Regions from separate parts of the Sinorhizobium terangae genome, predicted to be linked through region 4. Evidence: predicted binding sites of a transcription regulator. Region 4 holds the regulator's gene; each other region holds the start of a gene.

Region 1 (5,766 bases), 620 kb from region 4:
CGAGCTTGCCGTCTTGAACGACCTCGGCTTCGGTCTGGATCTGTCGGAATGTGCGGCGACCGGCGTACGTCAGGATCTCGTCTACGTCTCTCCCAAGTCCGGCCGCGCCGTCAGCCGGGAGGCGGGCGCGCGCTATGCCGAACGCATGCTCGCCCTTCCGGATTTCCTATCCCCCGGCGGGCATCAGGCGGCCGACCACGACAGTCTTGCGGCCGCGTTCCGGCTGACCGCCTATTTTCTCAACCGCCATGTCTACGAGCCGCGCGGTCTCGACGCCGCTTCCGTGCGTGACGCCTTTGTGCACGCGGCGCTGAAGGCATTGAAATCGTCTCCACCGTCCGCGGCGTGATCGGCGCCTATCGACAACTTGCCGCGATGGATCCGGACGCCGCGTTTTCGCGGCGTCCGTTGCCTATGGGGTTCAGCCGATCCGACCGCCGCCGCGCTTGGTAACGGCCACCACGGCGGGACGCACCGGCATGTCGTCCTTGAAATCCGGCCAACGCGTTGCCGGCGTCTCGTAAGTGGCAAGGCCGGCGTCGCCCGGGTGCTGGACAGCGAGGAAGAACGTGTCGGATGTCGGATTGAAGCAGGGTCCGCACATCTCGGCACCGACGGGAACACGGAAGAACAGCTTGGAGGTTCCGCGTGCGTCGCCCTCGGTGTCGATCGCCCAGACGCCATCGGTGCGGCCGGTTTCCTTTTCGTTGTTGCCGTCCGTCGACACCCAGAGCCTGCCGTCCGCGTCGATCGTGCAGTTGTCCGGCATGCCGAACCAGCCGTTCTTGGTCGTTGCCGTCGAGAACGACGCACCGACTTCGGCAACGCTCGGATCGCCGCATTTCAGAAGAACGTCCCACCGGCTGGTGAGCGAGGCGAAGTCACCATCGGTCTCGGTGATTTCGATGATGTGGCCGAAGGCGTTCTTGGCGCGCGGATTGGCGGCGTTGATTTCTTCTGCCTTGCGCTTGGTGTTGTTGGTCAGCATCACGTAGACCTTGCCGGTCTTCGGGTTGGGCTGAATGTCCTCCGGGCGGTCCATCTTGGTGGCGCCGAGCGCATCGGCGGCAAGCCGGGTGTCGATCAGCACGTCGGCCTGCGAAGCGAAACCGTTTTCAGCGGTGAGCGGCCCCTCGCCATGGACGAGCGGCATCCAGGTGACGGTGCCATCTTCGTCGAACTTCGCCACATAAAGCGTGCCTTCGTCGAAGAGGTCCATGTTGGCGGCGCGGCCGTTCGGGTTGTAGGTGCCCTTGGTCACGAATTTGTAGACGTAATCATAGCGCTCGTCGTCGCCGGTATAGAGCACGACACGCCCGTCCTTGTTGACGATGGATTCGCAACCTTCGTGCTTGAAGCGGCCAAGCGCCGTGCGCTTCTTCGGGACGGAGGTCGGGTCGAGGGCATCCACTTCGACGATCCAGCCGAAGCGGTTGGCCTCTGTCGGCTCCTTGGACACGTCGAAACGGTCGTAGAATTTCGACCACTCGTATTGTCCGCCCGGCGCCCCGAGACGCTTCAACTGCTTGAACTCCGGATGGTCATCGGCGATTTCGCCGCCGAAATAGCCGTTGAAGTTTTCCTCGGCCATCATGTAGGTGCCCCAGGCGGTGACGCCGCCGGCGCAATTGTTGACGGTGCCGAAGACTTTCTTGCCAGTCGGGTCGGACGGCGTCTTCACACGGTCATGTCCGGCGACCGGTCCGGAGAGCTGCATTTCGGTATTGAGCGTGATGCGGCGGTTGTATTTGCCGTCGAGCACCGGCTGCCACTTTCCGTCCACCTTGCGGATTTCGACGATCGTGCCGCCGTGGGCGGCCATTTCGATGTCGACGAGGTCCTTGGTGTATTCGCCAAGGGTAACCTTTTCCTCCTCGACTTCCTTGCCGTCCTTGGTCACCTTCTCCTTCACGATCGAGGCGAAGGCCGGGAACATCAGTTCCGCGTTGGTGTATTCGTGGTTGACGACCAGCAGACCATGGTCCGCACTGCCTTCGAGCGGGATGAAGCCGACATAGTCATTGTTGTAACCGAAGAGCTTTTCCTGGGCGGCAGCCGTCTGGTTCTTCGGGTCGAAGTCCGGGCTGTCGGCAAATACCTTGTCGCCCCAGCGCAAGAGGATATCGGCATCGTAGCCATCGGCGACGTGATGGTTTTCGTCGACGCCGGCCTCGACTTCAGCGAAGTCGAAACGCGAGGCGTCGTCGGCACGCGCTTCATCGGCCGTCAAAAGCGCGAGCGGGCTCACCGTCGTCGAAATGGCGGCAACGGCGAGCGAGCCGCCGATGAAGGAGCGGCGCGAGAAGCGGCGATTGATGATATCGCCCATGGTCGGATTGGTGGAACAGTTCTGGCCGATGTCCTCCAGTTCCTCCCTGCGTTCCGTCAGCGTCTTGAATTCGGTTTCTTCCGTTGAGGCGAGATACTTGTCCATTGCCGGTTCTCCTCATTGAACGATAGAGCCGCCGCCTGTTCTGCGACGTCCGCCTGCCGCTGTAGCAGCAAGTTCATGACAGTTCCGCGACAGTTCAGTGAAGAGATTGCTGCGCCGTCCGTCAATGCATTTGGCGCTTGTGCGAAAACCTGTATGGTCGCGAGCAGCCTGCGGAGATTGCCGGTCGGGGAAAAGATGCTGGAAGTCATTGCCTTTGTTGCCTTTGCCATGGCGCTTGCCGCCTTTCTCGGTGGCCGAAAGACCGCGGAGCGGCTGGAGAACGAAATCAATTCGCTGAAGGCCGAAATCGCTCGATTGAGCGAGCGACAGACCGCGCCCGAATCTGCCCCCTCGCAGACGGCTGAAGAGGCGCAGGCTCCGGAAGCGATCGCTTCTGAAGACGAAGGAAAGGAAGGCCCCTGGTCGCGGGCGGCGCGAGAAGGCGCACGCATCTTCGGCGGGGAGACTGCGGACCGGGAGAAGGTTGAGGAGGCGGGCCAGGACGAACAGGTCGCTGCGGCGGTCACGGTAGAGCCAGCCGCGACGGAGAGCCTCGAGAGCCGAATTGGCGGCCAATGGCCCGTGTGGGTCGGCGGTCTGGCGCTGGCGCTCGGTGGTTACTTCCTGGTGCAATATTCGATCGATGCAGGGCTGCTGAGTCCAGCGGTTCGGCTGACGCTCGCGGCGGCTTTCGGTCTAGTGCTTGGGATCGCCGGCGAAGTGATCCGCCGCCGCGCGGTGCCGACGATAGCCGACAGGTTCCGTCATGCAATGATCCCGGGCGTGCTGACGGCCGCCGGCGCGGTCACGCTGTTCGGTGTCGTATACGCCGCCCACGGTATTTATGGATTCATCGGCACCGCGACCGCTTTCGCGTTGCTGGCGCTGGTTTCGTTGGTGACTGTGGCCTTGTCGCTGCTGCATGGCCAGGCCCTTGCCGGACTCGGGCTTCTCGCCTCATTGCTCACACCCCTGTTTGTATCGAGCGCAGAACCTCGACCCTGGGTGCTGTTCGGCTTCCTCTCGATTGCCTGGCTTGCAACGCTCTGCGCCTCGCGCCTGCGCCGCTGGACGGTTGTGCCGACGCTTGCCAACGTCGGGCTTGGCCTCTGGGGACTCGCCTACGTTGTCGGTGTGACGCCCTTCGAGGCTCCACCCGTCACTTTCGCGCTCCTGGTGATGATCGCGGGCGTCGGACTGGTCTGGCCCGGCGCCGCCGAGCGAGCGGCAGAGGACGGGCCGGGGACAGGGCGTGCTGCGGCGACCGCGGCCGGCCGATGGGAAAGGCTGTTTGCGCCGCCCCACGCGGCAGTCACCGTTTCGGCCGCGATCGCCGCAACGGTTCTGGCACTCCTCCTCATCAGCCCGGCTGTTACCGCCGCACGTTTCCCGGTCCAGGAATTTGTCGCGTTAATCGCAGCGCTGGCCCTGGTCGGCGCACTGAGGGCAACGGCAATCTATCCGGCCCTCTTCGCCACCTTCGGCGCGATTGCCGGCACGTGGAGCCTGACTGCGCTCAGCAATGTTCTTGCCTATCTCGACCCGTCTCGCGCGCAGCCCGAGATCGTCGTTTCCGGCGGCACGGCGATGCTGACCGCGATGGTGCTGTCGGCCGTCTTCGTCCTTTTGGCTTCCTTCGTGCTCGCCAGGCGGCTCGAGACCCGTTCGCAGTTTGCCGTCCTGTGGGCGGGCATCGCCGCCATCGCGCCGAACGCGCTTTTGGCCATGTCCTTCCTCATGACCGGCAAATTCGCGTTCGATCTGCCACATGGGCTTGCAGCCTTCGTCAGCGGCTTGCTTCTCCTTGCTCTCGTGGAGTGGTTATACCGCCGAAGCGCAGACACGAGGGATTTGCATATCGCCGGCGGGCTGTCGGTTGCGGGCTCCTTCGGCCTCTTCGTCCTCGGCCTGCATGCCTGGACGGACGGCCTCGTCACCACCCTTGCGATCGCTCTGCTCGGCGCCGGCTACACCTTCGCCGCACGCGCCCGCTCCTGGCCCGTTCTGCCTTGGATAACCGTCGGATCTGCCCTGGTGGTGCTGGCGCGGATCGGCTGGGAGCCGACGATCGTCGGCGCCGGCAAGCTCTCGACGACGTCCGTCTTCAATGCCCTCCTGCCGGGCTACGGCATTCCGGCATTGCTGCTGGTGGCGTCCGCGTATCTGCTTCGCGCCTCGCCGGCGGCGCGTGTGCGCAATCTGCTGCAGGCGCTTGCGAGCCTTTTCGTGTTGCTGACACTGGCAATCCTTGTTCGCCACGCAATGAACGGCGGCGTATTGGATAGCTCTGTTCCGACGCTTGCGGAGCAGTCTATCTATACGCTCATCGCAATCGGCGCGTCCGGTATCTTCATGACCCTGGATACGAGGTCGCCGAGTCCGGTGTTCCGTTACGGCGGCATGGGGCTCGGCGTGCTCTCGATGCTGTCAGTGCTTTCGGCGCACCTTTTCGGCCTCAATCCGTATTTCAGCGGCGAACTGCTCGGCAGGATCCCGTTCTTCGATCTGCTCTTCATCGGCTATCTGCTGCCTGGCATCGCCTATGCCGGCCTCTCCTGGTATGCGCGCGACAAGCGCCCATGGGCTTACGTGGCCGCGCTTGCGGTAGGCGGCGCCGTACTCGCCTTTTCCTGGGCGAGCCTCAGCGTTCGCCGCTTCTGGCAAGGGGAGAATGTCGCGGACTGGAGGGGCTTCCTTCAAGGGGAAACCTACACCTATTCGGTCGTCTGGCTCGTACTCGGCGTGCTGCTCCTGGTCGCCGGCTCGCGCTTCAATGCGAAAAGCATCCGGATTGCCTCGGCCGCGCTCGTCTTCATCGCCGTGCTCAAGGTCTTCCTCATCGACATGTCGAATCTGGAAGGCTTCCTGCGCGCCCTGTCCTTCATCGGGCTCGGCGGCGTGCTGATCGGTATCGGCCTCTTCTACCAGAAGATCCTGTCCAACACGGGGAGTGGTGGCCCGGCCGGCGCTGCAGCAACCGCGGCTGAGGCAGGCGAAAGGACAAGCCGCGCATGACACGCCTTCCGGAACTGGCCGCAGCCTTTGCACCACATTACGAGCTTGCCGCGAAACTCCTGCCGCATGCCTTCGCCGACGGCGACGGTTCGCACGATGCGTCTCACCTCATTCGCGTCTGGAAGAATGCCGCGCGCATTCAGGCCGAGGAGGGTGGCGACCCGCGCATTCTCTCAGCCGCCGTCCTGCTCCACGATTGCGTTGCGGTCGAAAAGAATTCGCCGCGACGCGCCGAGGCTTCCCGGCTTGCTGCCGAGAAGGCATGGCAAATTCTCGACGGACTCGGCTGGCGCACGGCGGACATTTCGCCGGTCGCC
Region 2 (5,766 bases), 810 kb from region 4:
CGAGGTTGAAGAGCGCGTAGGCCACGGCTTCGCCCGCCTCGTTCGCCAGCAGCACGCCGTTGATGCGGCCGCCGATCTCGCCCTTGTAGGGCTGATAGTCGTGGAAGAGGCGGTTCATGATCGCCGTGCCGCGTGTATCGGTCAGCAGTTCCGACTGGTAGCCGATAAGGCCGCGGGTCGGGGCAAAGAAGACGAGACGAACGCGATTGCCGCCCGACGGACGAAGCTCGACCATCTCGGCCTTGCGCTCCGACATCTTCTGCACGACGACGCCGGAATACTCTTCGTCGACGTCGATCACGACCTCTTCGACCGGCTCGAGCAGCTGGCCGCTCTCGTCCTTGTGCATGACGACGCGCGGACGCGAGACGGCAAGCTCGAAGCCTTCGCGGCGCATCGTTTCGATCAGCACTGCGAGCTGCAGTTCGCCGCGACCGGAGACAAAGAAGGAGTCCTTCTCGGAGGATTCTTCGATCTTCAGCGCCACATTGCCTTCTGCTTCCTTGAACAGGCGGTCGCGGATGACGCGCGAGGTCACCTTGTCGCCCTCGGTGCCGGCAAGCGGCGAATCGTTGACGATGAAGGACATGGTGACAGTCGGCGGATCGATCGGCTGCGCCTCGAGCGGCTCGGCGATCGAGGGATCACAGAAGGTGTCGGCAACGGTGCCCTTGGTCAGCCCGGCGATGGCGACGATGTCGCCGGCATGGGCCTCCTCGATCGGCTGACGCTCGATACCGCGGAAAGCGAGGATCTTCGAGATACGACCGGATTCGAGCAGCTTGCCATCCTGACCCAGCACCTTCACTGCCTGGTTCGGCTTGACGGAGCCGGAGTGTACGCGGCCGGTGATGATGCGGCCGAGAAAGGGGTTCGCCTCAAGGATCGTACCGATCATGCGGAACGGGCCTTCCGCCACTGTCGGCTCGGGAACATGCTTCAGAACCAGGTCGAGCAGCGGCGCCATTCCCTGGTCCTTCGGACCTTCTGGATTGACGTTCATCCAGCCGTCACGACCGGAACCGTAGAGGATCGGGAAATCGAGCTGCTCGTCGGTGGCGTCGAGCGCGGCGAAGAGGTCGAAGACCTCATTGATGACCTCTTCGTGGCGGCCGTCCGGGCGGTCGATCTTGTTGATCGCGACGATCGGCTTCAGTCCGACCTTCAGCGCCTTGCCCACGACGAACTTCGTCTGCGGCATCGGGCCTTCGGAGGCATCGACGAGCACGATCGCGCCATCCACCATGGACAGGATGCGTTCGACTTCACCGCCGAAGTCGGCGTGACCGGGGGTGTCGACGATATTGATGCGCGTCCCCTTCCACTCGACCGAGGTCGCCTTGGCGAGAATGGTGATGCCGCGCTCCTTTTCCAGGTCGTTAGAATCCATCACACGTTCGGCAACGCGCTGGTTCTCGCGGAAGGACCCCGATTGCTTCAGAAGCTCGTCGACGAGCGTGGTCTTCCCATGGTCGACGTGCGCGATGATCGCGATGTTACGAATGCTCATTTTTTGTCTCGGAAAGTTCGTGGGCACGCGCGACAAGGCGGGTACCGCTTTTCAGTTGCCGCGCTCATACAGGTTTTTTTGCAGGAGCGAAAGGGGCCAGCGCACATAGCAGGGCTGCGTTGGACCCCCTCTGGCCTGCCGGCCAGAGGGGGTTATCCGCGCTTCTCCCATCCATATCCGGTACACCTTTCTGAATCGCTCAAGCAACGGCCGCCGGATCGAGCGTCACGCGCCAGAGCTCCTTATCCTGGCGATCCATCAGCCGAACGGTCATCTGTTGCGTCCGGCCGTTGATGTCGACGATGCCGAAGAATTGCAGGCCGGCAGATGGCGGCAGGTTGCTGTCGATGCCGCCGCCGGACGCCTTGATGAAGCGGACCTCGGGGCCAAAGGTCATGTCGAGTTCCTTCGGACCGTAGGTGCCGGAATGCAAGGGGCCGGACACGAACTCCCAGAAGGGCAGGAATTCCTTGAAGGCGGCGCGCGACGGATCGTAGTGATGTGCGGCCGTATAGTGGACGTCCGCCGTCAGCCAGACAACGTTCTCGATCGCGTTGTCACGGATGAACCGCAGCAGGTCAGCGAATTCCGTCTCCCTTCCCATCGGCGCGCCGTTTTGGCCGTTGGAAATCGCGTCCGACCCGCGTCTTGCCGAATAATCGTCCCAGACGACGAGGCCGATCGGCATGTCGCAGGCGATCACCTTCCAGGTGGCGCGCGAGGCAGCCAGTTCCCGTTTCAGCCAGTCCGCCTGCCGCCAGCCGAAGAGACCGCCGTCGCCCTCCCCCTGGTTGGGGCCGCGATAGGAGCGCAGATCGACGAAAAAGACGTCCAGCAATGGGCCGTAAGCAACCTTGCGGAAGATGCGTCCAGGCTGTGTCGGCAAGGTGCGGATCGGCGTCATCTCGTGGAAGGCACGAGCAGCACGCGACGCGTAGACCGCCACGTCCTTTTCCGGATAGCGCGGATCGTCTCTGAGATCGGTCGAGGCCGACCAGTTGTTCAAGACCTCGTGGTCGTCCCATTGATAGAAGGTGGGGCAGACGGCATTGAGCCCGCGCACGTGCTCATCGAGCAGATTGTATTTCCACTGGCCGCGATATTCTTCGAGCGTACGGGCGACGTCACGTTTCTCGGGCGTGACGATCCGGTTCTTCCACATGCCCCCGTCCCGAAGCTTGATCTCGTCCGGGATGGGATTGTCGGCATAGATCGTGTCCCCGGAATGGATGAAGAAATTCGGCTCGTGAAGCTGCATGGTCGAATAGGTCTTCATGCCGACCTCGTCGATGCCCCAGCCCTGGCCTGCCGTGTCGCCGGACCAGACGAAACGCACCGACCGTCGGCGCAACGGCGCCGTGCGGAAACGTCCGACGATCGGCTCGGACACGCGATTGGGGTCATAAAGATCGGTCGCGGTGAAGCGGTAGAAGATGTCCTGGTCCGGCAGCAGGTTGTCGAGCCGGCCCTTGATCGCGCAGTCGGTCTGCGGCGTCGCGTCGATGTCGGGAAGCCGGACCGCATTCGAGAAGCTTTCGGTGGTCGAATATTCGACGGCTACCCGCGCTGGCCGGTCGACCCGCGTCCAGACCATGCCCGATTGCGTATCGACGTCACCGGACTGCACGCCATGCAGGAATTCCGGCCGCCCATAGCCGCGGGCATAGAAGGGTGTCGCAACACCGGAGGAAGCAACGAGACCGGCGGCGCCGGCGGAGAAGAGGAAAGAGCGCCTGGTCAGCGTGCTTCGAATGTCAGCCAAATTCTGCCTCCGGTACCGTTTCGCGAATCATCGGGTTCTCGCGGCGGACCATTGGCGAGCCGCATGTCAGCGGCTTTACAGCGGGATGAAACTATTTGAACGGTTTGGCGACAGTTCTATGAAAGAGCGGCGGTAAGGCGAACCCCGCCTATGGCCGCCTATCACCATAGGGTTGGGGAGGGGCGATGTTCCGTCGTCACGCTGGCGGGTACAGCTGCCGCGGCGGCCTTGCGCCACCGAAGCGACTGGCAGGGCGCAGATGCGCCGAAAGCCGCCTCACCTCATTCCCGCATCAGTGCGTGAAATCGTAGTGATCCCGGACGTGATGGTTGAAATAGCCGCCGGCGGAGTCCGCATGCACCAGTTCCTCGTAGATGCTCTCCGGAACATCGAGGTAATGGTAAGGTCTGCGATTGCCGACGAACCAGACGCTGAGCGTCCGATGGCGCGCGTCGTAATTGACACGTTGGATCGCGGAAGAGTCCAGGATCGCGGACGATTGCAACATTGGCATTGGCGTCTTCCCGGTTGATTTCCAGAAGTCGCTGACACCTGACATCATACATCAATGGCCGCGATTTTTAAACGACGCTGCGCCGCCTGGCGCCGGCGTCCCGCGCAAGGCAGCCGCGGGCAATGAAGACGCAGCACTTTGAATTGCCGCATGAATTGTCCATAACTCGGGTCCCGAATTACGGAATCGTGCAAATAGCGGCTATCCCATTCACGAGGTCTTCTCCTTGGCCCAATCGAACACCCCCTCTCGCGACCGGCTCGAAGCCGTTCTCGCCCGCCTGGATGCGCGCCGGGCCAAAGAACGTGTCTTCGTGAAACTCTATTCAGACATCGCCCGCGCGGAGGCCGACGCCGCCGACCGAAGGCTGAGCGATGGAAAGAGCCTCGGCCCGCTCGACGGCCGGATCGTCTCGATCAAGGACCTCTTCGACGTCGTCGGCGAGCCGACGCTTGCCGGCTCGGTCATTCGCCGGGCGGCAGAACCGGCTGCGGCGGACGCGGCGGTCGTCCAGCGGCTGCGCGCCGCCGGCGCCGTCATCATCGGCAAGACGCACATGACCGAATTCGCGTTTACCGCCGTTGGCCTCAATCCGCACTATCCGGTACCCGGCAATGCGATCGACGCGCGCCTCGTACCCGGCGGCTCATCGTCCGGCGCGGCCGTCTCTGTGGCGGAAGGCACAAGCGAGATCGCCATCGGCTCGGACACCGGCGGCTCGGTGCGCATTCCGGCGGCGTTGAACGGCCTCGTCGGCTTCAAGCCGACCGCAAGGCGTGTACCCCTCGACGGCGCATTCCCCCTATCGCCAAGCCTCGATTCGATCGGCCCCCTCGCACGCACGGTCGCCGACTGCGCGCTTGCCGATGCTATCATGGCGGGCGATACGCCAGGACCGTTGACGCCGCTGGCCCTCGACGGATTGACGCTCGGGCTTCCGAAAGGCCTGCTCCTCGACGACCTCGCGCCGGAGATCGCCAGGGCCTTCGAGGCGAGCCTGCAAACGCTCTCCCGCGCCGGCGCAAAAATCGCCGAATGCAGCATCGACGATCTGCTCCTCCGCTTTGCCGAGGCAACGCAGATCGGCTCGATCGCCGCCATCGAAGGCAGCCGTATACATCGCGACTGGCTTGACGACGGGGACGCACCCGTCGATACCCGGGTAACATCCACGCTGCGCCGGCGCCTGACCGTACCCGATGCCACACTGGAAAAGCTGCTGCAGACGCGACAGGTCCTCATTCGCGCCATGCACGAGCGGCTGGCGCCCTACGACCTCATCGTCCTTCCGACCATGCCGATCCCCGCCGTCCGCATTGTCTCTGTGGAACATGACCAACAGGAGTATCGTCGCGTCGAAGACCTGCTCCTGCGCAACACGCAGGTCGCCAATCAATTCGACCTGACGGCTGTCACGCTGCCGATGGCTGGCACAAGCCTACCGGCGGGTTTGATGCTGGTCGGACGAAGCGGGACGGACCGGACGCTGCTGGCCGCAGCGGCGTCCGTCGAAAGGTTGCTGCAAGCCGGCTGAATGATGCGGCCTAAGCTTCAATGCACAGCCTCGGACGCCCCATCCTCGTCGAGGATCCGAAATGCATCTTCGAGCGCGGCAACCAGAATGTCCGTGAGTTCGTCGCCGCGATTGTTGGCGAGAAGCAGGGCCAGAGCGGCATCCTGCGGGTCGCTGTAGTGCTGAACATCATTTGACATCTCATCGTCCTCTTTCGCCGCGTCACATTCCGGCAGTTGAGACGGTGATAGGAAGGCCGACTTGTGCAGGGCTTGTGGGACGGCGCAAATCACCGCTCGCTGCAGCGCCGCCTGTCTTACACGACAGCAGGGTAGTGCTGCCTCGTCGGCCGCGGTACGGCAACGCTTCTCCTCAAGCCTCATTCCTGCTTGTCACAGGAATCCAGCCAACTCAAGTCCTTGGGCTGAATGACTCTTCTGCGCCGCGGACGCGGCGCTGCTGGATAC
Region 3 (5,766 bases), 610 kb from region 4:
TCTCTGCGTAAATCCGCTGCAGGTCGAAGCCGTCGAGCGCCAGCACGGCCGCCTTGACGACATCGCTGGAAAGGAAGCCGGTCGCGTCCGTCAAAGTCGAAACGAAGGCGGGACCGCCGCGGTTGATCGTTTCGTTGCCGAGGACAGTCGCGATGATCTCACGGCGCAGCCGGTGCCCGCGGATGTCGCCGGCATAGGTCTTACGCATCTTTGCCGGGAAATAGCGCTCGAGCGTCGCAGTGAAATAGGGATCGTCCGGCAGATCGCCGACGATCAGCTCATCGAACAGCACCAGCTTCGCATAGGAGAGCAAAACGCCGATCTCGGGCCGTGTCAGCGGCTTGCCCGCCTGGTAACGCTCGCTCATGGCGAGCTCCGTCGGCAGCGTCTCGACCTTGCGGTTGAGATGGCCGTCGGCCTCGAGCCGCGCCATCAGCCGTGCAAGCGACGTGCGGTTCGCGAGCCCTTGCATTTCCGTGAGCGAGATCGCCAGCGATTGCTGGTAGTTGTTGCGCAGCACGAGATGCGCCACCTCGTCGGTCATCGACGCCAGAAGCGTGTTGCGCTTCGCCCTCGTCAGACGATCGTCCCGCATGGCCGAGGCAAGCGCGATCTTGATGTTGACCTCGACGTCGGAGGAGTTGACGCCGGCCGAGTTGTCGATCGCATCGGAATTGCAGCGCCCGCCAGCGAGCGAGAAGCCGATGCGCCCCTTCTGGGTGACGCCGAGATTGGCGCCCTCGCCGATGACGCGGGCACGCACTTCTTCCGCCGTGACGCGGATCGCGTCGTTGGTGCGGTCGCCGACCTCGGCGTCCGTTTCATTGCTGCCGCGCACATAGGTGCCGATGCCGCCGAACCAGAGCAGGTCGACCTGGCTCTTCAGGATGGCGTTCATGATCTCGAAGGGGGTTGCCTTCGGCTTGTCGATGCCGATTATCGCCATCGCTTCCGGCGTCAGCGTTACGGACTTCTCGGCGCGCGAGATGATCATCGCGCCCTGCGACAGCGCCTTGCGGTCGTAGTCCTGCCAGCTCGAGCGCGGCAAGGCGAACATGCGCTTGCGCTCGGCGAAGGAAAGGTCGGTATCCGGATTCGGATCGATGAAGATGTCGCGATGGTCGAAGGCGGCGATCAGCCGGATCTTCTCCGAAAGCAGCATGCCGTTGCCGAAAACGTCGCCGGACATGTCGCCGACGCCGGCGACGGTAAAGGGCGTCGTCTGGATGTCGATGTCCATTTCGCGGAAATGACGCTTGACGGCTTCCCAGGCGCCGCGGGCGGTAATTCCCATCTTCTTATGGTCGTAGCCCGCCGAGCCGCCGGACGCGAAGGCATCGTCGAGCCAGAAGCCGGCTTCCTGGGCGAGCCCGTTGGCCGTGTCCGAGAACGTTGCGGTGCCCTTGTCTGCCGCGACGACGAAGTAGGGATCGTCGCCATCGAGCCTCAGCGTATCGGCCGGCGGCACGACGTCCTGGCCGACGATGTTGTCCGTTACTGACAGCAGCGTGCGGATATAGGTCTTGTAAGCCTCGGTACCGGCCTTGAAAATTTCATCGCGCGTGCCGCCGACCGGCAGCTGCTTCGGATAGAAGCCGCCCTTGGCGCCAACCGGGACGATGACAGCATTCTTGACCTGCTGCGCCTTGACGAGACCAAGCACCTCGGTGCGGTAGTCCTGCGCCCGGTCGGACCAGCGAAGGCCGCCGCGCGCCACCTTGCCGAAGCGCAGGTGCACGCCTTCGACCTCGGTGCCATAGACGAAGATCTCGCGGAAAGGTCGAGGTTCGGGCAGGCCGTCGAGCTGCTTCGGATCGAGCTTGAAAGCAAGGACAGCGCGTGGATTTCCGTCCGCGTCCCTCTGGAAATAGTTCGTCCGGAGCGTCGACTGGACAACGTTGACGTAGCGGCGCAGGATCTGATCATCGTCGAGGCTCGGCACGGCCGAGAGCGCATCCTCGATCGCCGAAAGCAAGGCATTGCTTTTCTTCGTGCGCGCCTTCACCTCGGTCTTCGGATCCATGCGCGTCGCAAACAGCCGGAAGATATCGGCAGCGATCGCCGGGTATTTGTTCAGCGTGTCGGCGATATAGCCCTGCGAATAGGTGATGCCGGCCTGGCGCAGATAGCGCGCATAGGCGCGCAGCACCGTGACCTCGCGCGCGGTGAGTCCCGCAAGCAGGATCAGCCGGTTGAAGGTGTCGTCCTCGGTCGTGCCATTCCAGGAGGCGAGGAACGCCTCTTCGAGCGCCGCACCCGTTTTGGCGAGGTTGAGCGCATGCCCGTCCCGGTGGACGAGTTCCATGTCGTGCAGAACGACGAGCCTCGGCTCTTCTGCATGTGCGCTGACGCCGATGTCGTAGGTCTGCTCGCTGATGACGCGGAATCCGAGATTTTCGAGGAGCGGCACGCGACGCGAGAGCGAAACCGGATCCTGTGCGTGAAAGATCTTGAGTTCCAGCGTGTCCGGCCGCTCTTTCTGCTTGTGATAGAACGAGATGCGGATCGGGTCGTCGAGCTTGCAGGCGGCGATGTCGTGGAGGTCGTCATAGGCCTCCGCCGGTGTGAAGGCGGCCTGATAGGCTTCGCCAACCGCAATTTCGATGCCGTCCTTGCGAGCAAGCAGATTGAAGCGATCGGTCCAGCGGGTAACGATGCTGCGAACCGCCTCCTCGAGTTTCGCCTGAGGAACGCGCGGTGTCTTGCCGGCGTAGCGGCCAATGATGAAATGGACGCGTGCCAGCCCGCCTTCGGGGAAGGCAGGGTAATAGGCGGAAACGCGCCCGTCATAGGCGGTCTTCAGATAGTTGCCGATCTTCTCGCGCACATCCGAGTCATATTGTTCGCGCGGCACGAAGACGAGGACCGAGACGAAGCGGTCGAAATGGTCGATGCGCGGCAACACCCTGATGCGCGGCCGGTCGCTTAGTTCGTTGATCTGCTCGCAGAAGGCGGCGAGCAGGCCGACGTCGATCTGGAAAAGGTCATCGCGCGGATAGGATTCCAGCGTGTTTGCCAGCATCTTGCCGGAATGGCTCTGGGGATCGTAGCCGAAATAGTCGATGATCTTTTCGATCTTGTGCCTGAGCAACGGTATTTCCGAAGCCTGGCGGGTGTAGGCCGTCGAGGTGAAGAGGCCGACGATGCGGAGTTCCCCGACCACGTTGCCGGAGGCGTCGAAGCGCTTGACGCCGATGTAGTCCATATAGGCACGGCGGTGGACGACGGATTTCACATTGGCCTTGGTCACGATCAGGAAGTCGGGGCCGTCGAGGAAGGCGAGGATTTCCGGCGTCGTCAGCACGGCGTCCTTGCCTTGACGCAGCACGCGGACGTCGGGATTGGAGAGAAGGCCGAGGCCCCTGCCCTTGCCGCGTTCGACCTTCGCCTTCTCGCCCTTGCCGGAATAGGTATATTCTCGCATTCCGAGGAAGGTGAAATTGTTGTCCCTTAGCCAGCGAAGGAAAGCGAGCGCTTCGTCACGATCGCTCTTCTTGCGCGACGCATTATACTCTTCCAGCTCCCGCATGGCCTGGTTGAGCAGCGCCGTCATCGCCGGCCAGTCGTGGACCGCCTGGTGGACCTGATCCAGCACCTCGGCAATGCGCTTGCTTAGCGAACGCGCTTCGAGCGGTGCGAGCTTGCTCAAGTGGATCTGGATATGGCTCACCCGGTGCGCCGGATCGCTTTGCTCGTCCGGATCGAACGGCTTGATGGGCTTGCCCGGTTCCATGACCAGAATGGGATGGATCGCGAGGTGGATGTCGCGGTGCGTGCTCGTCACCTCGCCCATGATCGAATCATAGAGGAATGGCATGTTGCGTTCGGTGATGGCGATGATCGTGACGTCTATGCCACCCGGCGCAACCCCCGGCACGGCCTCGACCGAAACCTGCGGCTTGCCGCCGTCCCAGCGCGCCAGTTCCTTGCGCGCATGCGCCGCGGTCAGCGCCAGCATGTCGGCAGTGTAGAGATCGAGGTCGTCGTTGCTTGCCCCGCCGAAGAGGATCTCGGGCGCCAGCGCGTCGGCGCCGATCTTCTCCGCAGCCGCCTTGGCCGCATCGATATGCCTGTCCCGTTTTGGATTGTATTTCACGCCCATGAACTCTCTCCCCATTCGTGATAGACGAGCCTATCAGAACCATGGCCAATGGCGACCGTTTTATGCCCGATTTCGGCAAAATCGAGCCGCATTTTGGAGAAATTCACGCAGTTTCGACCTAAATCCATTTAAATCGAAGGCAATTTTACGAATATTGCTCAAAAAACCTTAGAAACGCACGAAAACGCCGAAGGCCTGTCTCGTCCCTGTCTGGCAGGCCCTGTTGACAGGCCTGTGACAGTCGGGCGATCACACTTTTGATTCGAGGAAATGGAACTGCCCGATGCCCGAAATGCCCGCACCCGGCGCCGTCATCGTCATTTCAAGCCATGTGGTTCGCGGCACGGTCGGCAACCGGGCCGCGGTCTTCGCACTGGAGACGCTCGGGCATCGCGTATGGGCCGTGCCGACGGTGATCCTGCCATGGCATCCGGGTCACGGCCGCTCGACACGGGTGACGATCGCCGACACGGACTTCCATTCGATCGTGAACGACCTCGTCAATGCACGCTGGGCTGGTGAAGTGCGCGCCGTTCTGTCGGGCTATCTCTGCTCGCCGGCCCAGGTTGACGGTGTTGCGCAACTGGTGACGGCGTTGCGCGAGCGCAGTCCCGAGCTGCTATACGCCTGCGATCCCGTCATCGGTGATGGCAACGGCCTTTATGTTTCGGCGGAGATCGCGGCCGCGGTGCGCGACCGGCTGCTGCCATTGGCGACACTTGCGACTCCCAACCGGTTCGAACTCTCGTGGCTCGTCGGGGCAGCACTTGAAACGAATACGGCGATCCTCGACGCGGCGCTCGGTCTCGGACCTTCTCGCATGCTGGTGACGTCGGCGATCCCGATGATGACGGGTGGCACGGGCAATCTTTACCTCTCCGGCAGTCATGCGCTGCTGGCCGAGCATCGACTGGTCGACAATCCGCCGAACGGCACCGGCGATCTGCTTGCCGCCGTGTTTCTGGCGCGGCTGCTCCAGGGGCTCTCCGAAGAGCGGGCGCTGCAGATGGCGACTGCCAGCGTGTTCGAGATCATCGCGCGCAGCGCCCGGCGCGGCGCCGACGAACTGACGCTCGAGCAGGACGCGTCGAGCCTGGCGACGCCCATGGCCATGGTGCAGATGCGGCGCCTCTTGCACCCGAGCCAGGTGCGGAAGAAATAGGCGCGGATATAAAAGAAACGGCTCATAAGCGCGCTTCGCCCTTCCAGGCGCGCCACGGTCGCTGTAACACTTCGACGCTTCGTTGATCCTGCAGCGCCGCGCGTCTCACTCAGACGCGCAAAGGTCGCGGTAGCACTTTGGATTGCTGCATGATTTAAGGAATCATGCAGCAGGGGCGATGGAGCAATGAACGAGTGAGTGACGCGGGGTTATCGATGGATATGCAGGGTTTTCCGGAACATCTTCTAACCGGCTACCGCAACTTCATGAGCGGTCGCTTCAGCGAGCAGCAGCAACGCTACAAGACGCTTGCCGAGAGCGGCCAGAAGCCGAAGACGATGATTATCGCCTGTTGCGATTCTCGGGCCGCACCCGAAACGATCTTCGACAGCGGTCCCGGAGAACTCTTCGTCATCCGCAACGTCGCCAACATGATGCCGCCATACGAGCCGGATGGGCACTATCACTCGACCTCCGCCGCGCTCGAATTCGCGGTTCAGTC
Region 4 (5,766 bases):
CCGAGGTGATCCTGATGGACGAGCCCTGTTCGGCACTCGATCCGATCGCTACCGCGAAGGTCGAGGAACTCATTCACGAACTTCGCGCGAACTTCACGATCGTCATCGTGACGCACTCGATGCAGCAGGCCGCGCGCGTCTCGCAGCGCACCGCCATGTTCCACCTCGGCAATCTCGTCGAGGAGAACGATACCGATAAGATGTTCACCAATCCGGATGACCAGCGCACGCAGGACTACATCATGGGTCGGTTTGGCTAAGCCAGGCGACCAGGGCAATTCCAGGAAGAGCGCGCAACGGTTCTCCTCTGGATTTGTGTAAGTTCAAGGAGTTAGGTCATTTCAGCGTTTCGACGGAGCATGAAATGATCTGGTCAACGGGTTTGCGAGTTCGAGGAACGAAACATGTCACCTACACACATCACGTCGGCGTTTGACGACGAGCTGAAATATCTGACGCGCCGCGTCTCGGAAATGGGAGGGCTTGCCGAGCAGATGGTGGCCGATTCCGTCCGGGCGCTCGTGAATTCCGACCTGGCGCTGGCGCAGAAGGTGATTTCCGACGACGCGATCCTTGACGATGCCGAGCGCCAGATCGGCGACAAGGCGATCGTCACCATCGCCAAGCGTCAGCCTATGGCCTCGGATCTCCGCGAGATCATGGGGTCGATCCGTATCGCCGCCGATCTGGAACGTGTCGGCGATCTAGGCAAGAACACCGCCAAGCGCGTGATCGCGGTCGCCGGATCCGGCATTCCGCGCAAGCTCGCCCGTGGCCTGGAGCACCTGGCGGAACTGGCCTTGGTTCAGCTCAAGGAGGTGCTCGACGTCTATGCCTCCCGCTCGCCGGAAAAGGCAAACAGCATCCGCGAGCGCGACGAGGAGATCGACGCGATCTACACGTCGCTTTTCCGCGAACTGCTCACCTATATGATGGAAGATCCGCGCAACATCACGCCGTGCACGCATCTTCTCTTCTGTGCCAAGAACATTGAGCGTATCGGCGACCACGCGACCAACATTGCCGAAACGATCTACTACATGGCAACGGGCGCCCAGCCGCAGGGCGAGCGGCCGAAGGACGACACGACGTCCACGCTAGGCTCTGTGACGGACTAGAGCGCCCGACAGCCGTATGCCCTAGTGCATGCGTTGATCTTATACCGGTCGCGGTTTTTCGCGGCCCATACTGTGCCGCGGTGGCATGATGGCACCCGCGCGTAGGAAGGAGCATGACCGAATGTTGCCGAAGATAGCCGTAGTCGAGGACGAGGAGGCGCTGAGCGTCCTCCTGCGCTACAATCTCGAGGCCGAAGGTTTCGACGTCGATACGATCTTGCGTGGAGACGAGGCCGAGATCCGCCTTCAGGAGCGCTTGCCCGATCTCCTGATCCTCGACTGGATGCTGCCCGGGGTTTCCGGCATCGAACTCTGCCGCCGGCTGCGGCAGAGGCCGGAAACGGAGCGCCTGCCGATCATCATGCTGACCGCGCGGGGCGAGGAAAGCGAACGCGTTCGCGGGCTTGCCACCGGCGCGGACGACTATGTCGTCAAACCGTTTTCGACGCCGGAACTGATGGCGAGAGTGAAGGCAATGCTCAGGCGGGCCAAGCCCGAGGTGCTTTCGACGCTGTTGCGCTGCGGCGACATCGAACTCGATCGCGAGACGCACCGTGTCCACAGGCGCAGCCGTGAAGTCCGGCTCGGACCGACGGAGTTCCGGCTCCTGGAGTTCCTGATGTCCTCGCCGGGGCGCGTCTTCTCCCGTTCGCAGCTTCTCGACGGCGTGTGGGGACATGACATCTATGTCGACGAGCGCACCGTGGACGTGCATGTCGGCCGCCTTCGCAAGGCGTTGAACTTCTCCAACATGCCCGATGTCATCCGCACCGTACGCGGCGCCGGCTATTCACTGGAAAGCTGAGGCCACCCGCCCGCTTCCACAGGCATCAAAAAAGGGGCGTCACCGCCCCTTTTTCAATTATGTTTGCTCGCGGTCGGTCAGCGCATGCGCCGGCGCTCGGCGGAAGGCTGATAGGCGAGCCGCGTGTGATAGCTGCAATAGGGCGACGATTCCGGCGAGTCGTTGCCGCAGAAATGGAACTCTTCCTTCAGCGGGTCGCCGATCGGCCACTTGCAGGTGCGCTCCGTGAGCTCCGTCAGGCCGAGGCGCCGCGACATCGGGATGACGACGTTCGGTGCGAGTTCGATGTCCTGGTCGGCGACGAGATCGACTTCGACCTCTTCCTTCAGCACGGTCGCGCCGGCGGTGCGGGTGACGGTGCGGGTGGCGACCCGCGCGGCATAGTTCGGTGCCCGGGGAGCGGACGTGGTGCGCTTCGGACGCGCGGCAGTGGTCGTGCCACCCGCCTTCGCGCGGCCCGGCAGGCTCAACCGGTGAACCTTGCCGATCACGGCGTTGCGGCTGACGCCACCCAGTTGCGCTGCGATCTGGCTGGCGCTCAGGCCCTCGGACCACAGCTTCTTCAGTTTCTCCACCCGCTCGTCAGTCCAGTTCATTTCTGCACTCCCCGTTCTCGGCGTTGGATGGCAGAATCCATCACCCAGCTCCGGAAAAAAGTCCGGAGCTGCAACGCGATAACTCTTTTGGTGACTAGGTCCGCCGCATGCGTCTAGTAATTGAATATTAACCTACTGGCAGGGTGACTCCGTGGCAAGAGTCGCGGGAATCGCGCCGAATCGATTTCGGAGTTTTCCCCAACTTGCTGGCTGGCCGTTGCATTTTTGCAAGCCCCTGCGGCACGTTTTTTCGCACGTCGGAATCCGGGCATTCAAGCGCGCTGCAAGCCTTGGTTTTGTTGACATTGCGGTGCGAAATGGGAATAGTGCCTGCGCCGCCGAAAGGCGGCATTTTTGATTTTTATTGGGCACGATCGCCCGATATCGATGCCAACAGGACGGAAGGAGAAGTTCGCCATGGCCGCAACAACGCCGCTCTACGACACCTATATGCGCGCGCCGTTGCGTTTCGAGCGAGGCGAAGGCGTGTGGCTCATTGCCGAGGACGGCTCGCGCTATCTCGATTTTGCCGCCGGCGTCGCCGTGAATGCGCTTGGCCATGCCCATCCGCACCTGGTCGAGGCGCTGAAGTCGCAGGCGGACAAGGTCTGGCATCTTTCCAACCTCTACGAAATTCCGGGCCAGGAAAGCCTGGCGCGCCGGCTGACGGCAGTGACATTCGCGGATCGCGTGTTCTTCACCAATTCGGGTGCAGAAGCGCTGGAATGCGCCATCAAGACCGCGCGCCGCTATCATTTCGCCAGGGGGAACCCGGAAAAATTCCATGTCATCACCTTCGAGGGCGCCTTCCATGGCCGCACGATCGCGACGATCGCGGCCGGTGGCCAACAGAAGTACATCGAGGGTTTCGGACCAAAGGCACCTGGCTTCTACCAGGTTCCCTTCGGCGACATCGCCGCGGTCAAGGATGCGATCAATGACGAGACGGCGGCGATCCTGATCGAGCCGATCCAGGGCGAGGGCGGCGTTCGCCCGGTGAGCAAGGAGTTCCTGCAGGAGTTGCGGGCGCTTTGCGACGAGTTCGGCCTGCTGTTGATCCTCGATGAGGTCCAGACCGGCATTGGCCGGACCGGCAAGCTTTTCGCCCATGAATGGGCCGGCATCCGGCCGGATATCATGGCGGTCGCCAAGGGCATCGGCGGCGGCTTTCCGCTGGGCGCATGCGTGGCGACTGAAGAAGCGGCAGCCGGCATGGTCACGGGCACGCATGGCTCGACCTATGGCGGCAATCCGCTGGCGATGGCGGTCGGAAACGCGGTGCTCGACGTCGTTCTTGCCGACGGGTTCCTCGAGCAGGTGCGCGATGTCGCTCTTGTCTTCCGGCAGGGCCTCGCGTCGCTCAAGGACCGTTTCCCGGATGTGATCGAGGAAATCCGCGGCGACGGGCTGTTGCTTGGCATCAAGGCAAAGGTGCCCTCGGCTGACCTGTTGAAAGCCATCCGCGCCGAGAAGCTGCTCGTAGTTCCCGCCGGCGAAAACGTGCTGCGCCTGCTGCCGCCGTTGATCACCACCGCCGCCGAGGCCCGGGAAGGGCTCGCAAGGATCGAGCGCGCCGCCGAGGCGGTCAAGAGCAACAGCGGCAACGCGGCGGCCTGAGCGGCCCGACTTTCAGGACAGGAATTCTGAGCAATGACAGGTACCAGACATTTTCTCGACATCTCGGCGATGGCGGCCGCCGACTTGAGGACGATCATTGACGACGCCCGCGTTCGCAAGACGGCGACGAAGGATGGCACCGCCGGACGTCCGCTTGCCGGCAAGATGCTCGCGATGATTTTCGAAAAGCCCTCCACCCGCACGCGCGTCTCCTTTGACGTAGGCATGCGCCAACTCGGTGGCGAGACGCTGTTTCTCTCCGGAACGGAAATGCAGCTCGGCCGGGCCGAGACGATCGGCGATACCGCCAAGGTACTTTCGCGCTATGTGGACGCGATCATGATCCGCACGACCGACCATCGGCGGCTGCTGGAGCTCGCCGAACACGCTACGGTGCCGGTCATCAACGGCCTGACCGACGATACGCATCCCTGCCAGATCATGGCCGACATCATGACCTTCGAGGAGCATCGAGGACCGGTCAAGGGCAAGACGATCGCCTGGACGGGCGACGGCAACAACGTCCTTCATTCGCTGATCGAAGGCTCCGCGCGCTTCGGATATCGCATGAACATGGCGGTGCCGCTCGGGTCCGAACCACAGGACAAATTCCTCAACTGGGCACGCAACAATGGCGGCGAGATCCTGCTTTGCCATGAGGCCGAGCAGGCCGTCACCGACGCCAATTGCGTCGTCACCGACACGTGGGTATCGATGAACCAGGAGCACCGTGCACGCGGGCACAATGTTTTCCAGCCGTATCAGGTCAACGGGGCCCTGATGAAGCATGCTGCGCCGGATGCATTGTTCATGCACTGCCTGCCGGCGCACCGCGGCGAAGAGGTGACGGATGAGGTCATTGATGGCCCGCAATCGGTCGTTTTCGACGAGGCGGAAAACCGGCTGCATGCGCAAAAATCGATCCTCGCCTGGTGCATGGGCGTCGTCTGACGAACAGCGCCGATCTTGGGAAACCGGGACGGCTATTGAATTTATCGGGCTGAAACACAATTTAGGGCGGCAAGCGGGCGGCTCCGGTTCTGCTACCGGACAGTGGCCGCCATCAGTCATCGTGCATTGCGGGCGCGTGTGCACCGTCGAAATGCACAACCTTCTGGACAAGTTCGTTCGCGACAGGATCAAATGAAATAACGGGCAGGCTGCGCCGGAGAAATCCATGTCTCCACGCCACTTCGCCCGTGATGCAAGGAGCAAGATATGACAGAAACAGCACGGGGGCTTGGCGAGTTCGATTTTGCCGGTGACGACCATGTCGTGCCTTTCCACGTCGAGGGGCTCGATGTGCGCGGACGCGCCGTGCAACTCGGACCGATGCTCGATGCCATCCTGGAGCGGCACAATTATCCGCTGCCGGTGGCTCGTCTGGTCGCTGAAACAGTGGTGCTGACGGTACTGCTTGGCACTTCGCTGAAGTTCGAGGGCAAGCTGATCGTTCAGACCCAGGGTGATGGTCCGGTCGATCTTGTCGTCGCCGATTTTTCCACCCCGGACCGAGTCCGCGCCTATGCTCGTTACAGCCAGGAAGCTCTGGCTGCAGCCGAGCAGGATGGACGCACAGAGCCTCATGAGCTCCTTGGCAAGGGTGTCCTTGCCTTCACCATTGACCAGG

What was found. Region 4 encodes PhoB, which activates phosphate uptake and scavenging genes when phosphate is short. Its sites were predicted from a motif close to TGTCATNNANCTGTCAT; they were not measured.
Region 1: the regulator PhoB is predicted to act here: its motif matches at 2,510-2,526, upstream of QA637_RS03610 (PhoX family protein).
Region 2: the regulator PhoB is predicted to act here: its motif matches at 3,380-3,396, upstream of QA637_RS15675 (alkaline phosphatase D family protein).
Region 3: the regulator PhoB is predicted to act here: its motif matches at 4,326-4,342, upstream of QA637_RS16585 (NAD-glutamate dehydrogenase).

The regions. Positions count from the first base shown of each region.
Region 1 is NZ_CP121659.1:764,476-770,241, forward strand. Features, by position in the region: gene recO (DNA repair protein RecO) at 1-349, shown strand, start outside; gene QA637_RS03610 (PhoX family protein) at 422-2,434, opposite strand; gene QA637_RS03615 (DUF2339 domain-containing protein) at 2,630-5,449, shown strand; gene QA637_RS03620 (HD domain-containing protein) at 5,446-5,766, shown strand, end outside.
Region 2 is NZ_CP121659.1:3,307,257-3,313,022, forward strand. Features, by position in the region: gene typA (translational GTPase TypA) at 1-1,510, opposite strand, end outside; gene QA637_RS15675 (alkaline phosphatase D family protein) at 1,710-3,272, opposite strand; gene QA637_RS15680 (KTSC domain-containing protein) at 3,565-3,786, opposite strand; gene QA637_RS15685 (amidase) at 4,013-5,320, shown strand; gene QA637_RS15690 (hypothetical protein) at 5,338-5,499, opposite strand.
Region 3 is NZ_CP121659.1:3,508,030-3,513,795, reverse strand. Features, by position in the region: gene QA637_RS16585 (NAD-glutamate dehydrogenase) at 1-4,102, opposite strand, end outside; gene pdxY (pyridoxal kinase PdxY) at 4,386-5,264, shown strand; gene QA637_RS16575 (carbonic anhydrase) at 5,480-5,766, shown strand, end outside.
Region 4 is NZ_CP121659.1:144,139-149,904, forward strand. Features, by position in the region: gene pstB (phosphate ABC transporter ATP-binding protein PstB) at 1-260, shown strand, start outside; gene phoU (phosphate signaling complex protein PhoU) at 405-1,118, shown strand; gene phoB (phosphate regulon transcriptional regulator PhoB) at 1,240-1,923, shown strand; gene QA637_RS00700 (GcrA family cell cycle regulator) at 2,001-2,519, opposite strand; gene QA637_RS00705 (aspartate aminotransferase family protein) at 2,937-4,136, shown strand; gene argF (ornithine carbamoyltransferase) at 4,170-5,087, shown strand; gene QA637_RS00715 (Hsp33 family molecular chaperone) at 5,355-5,766, shown strand, end outside.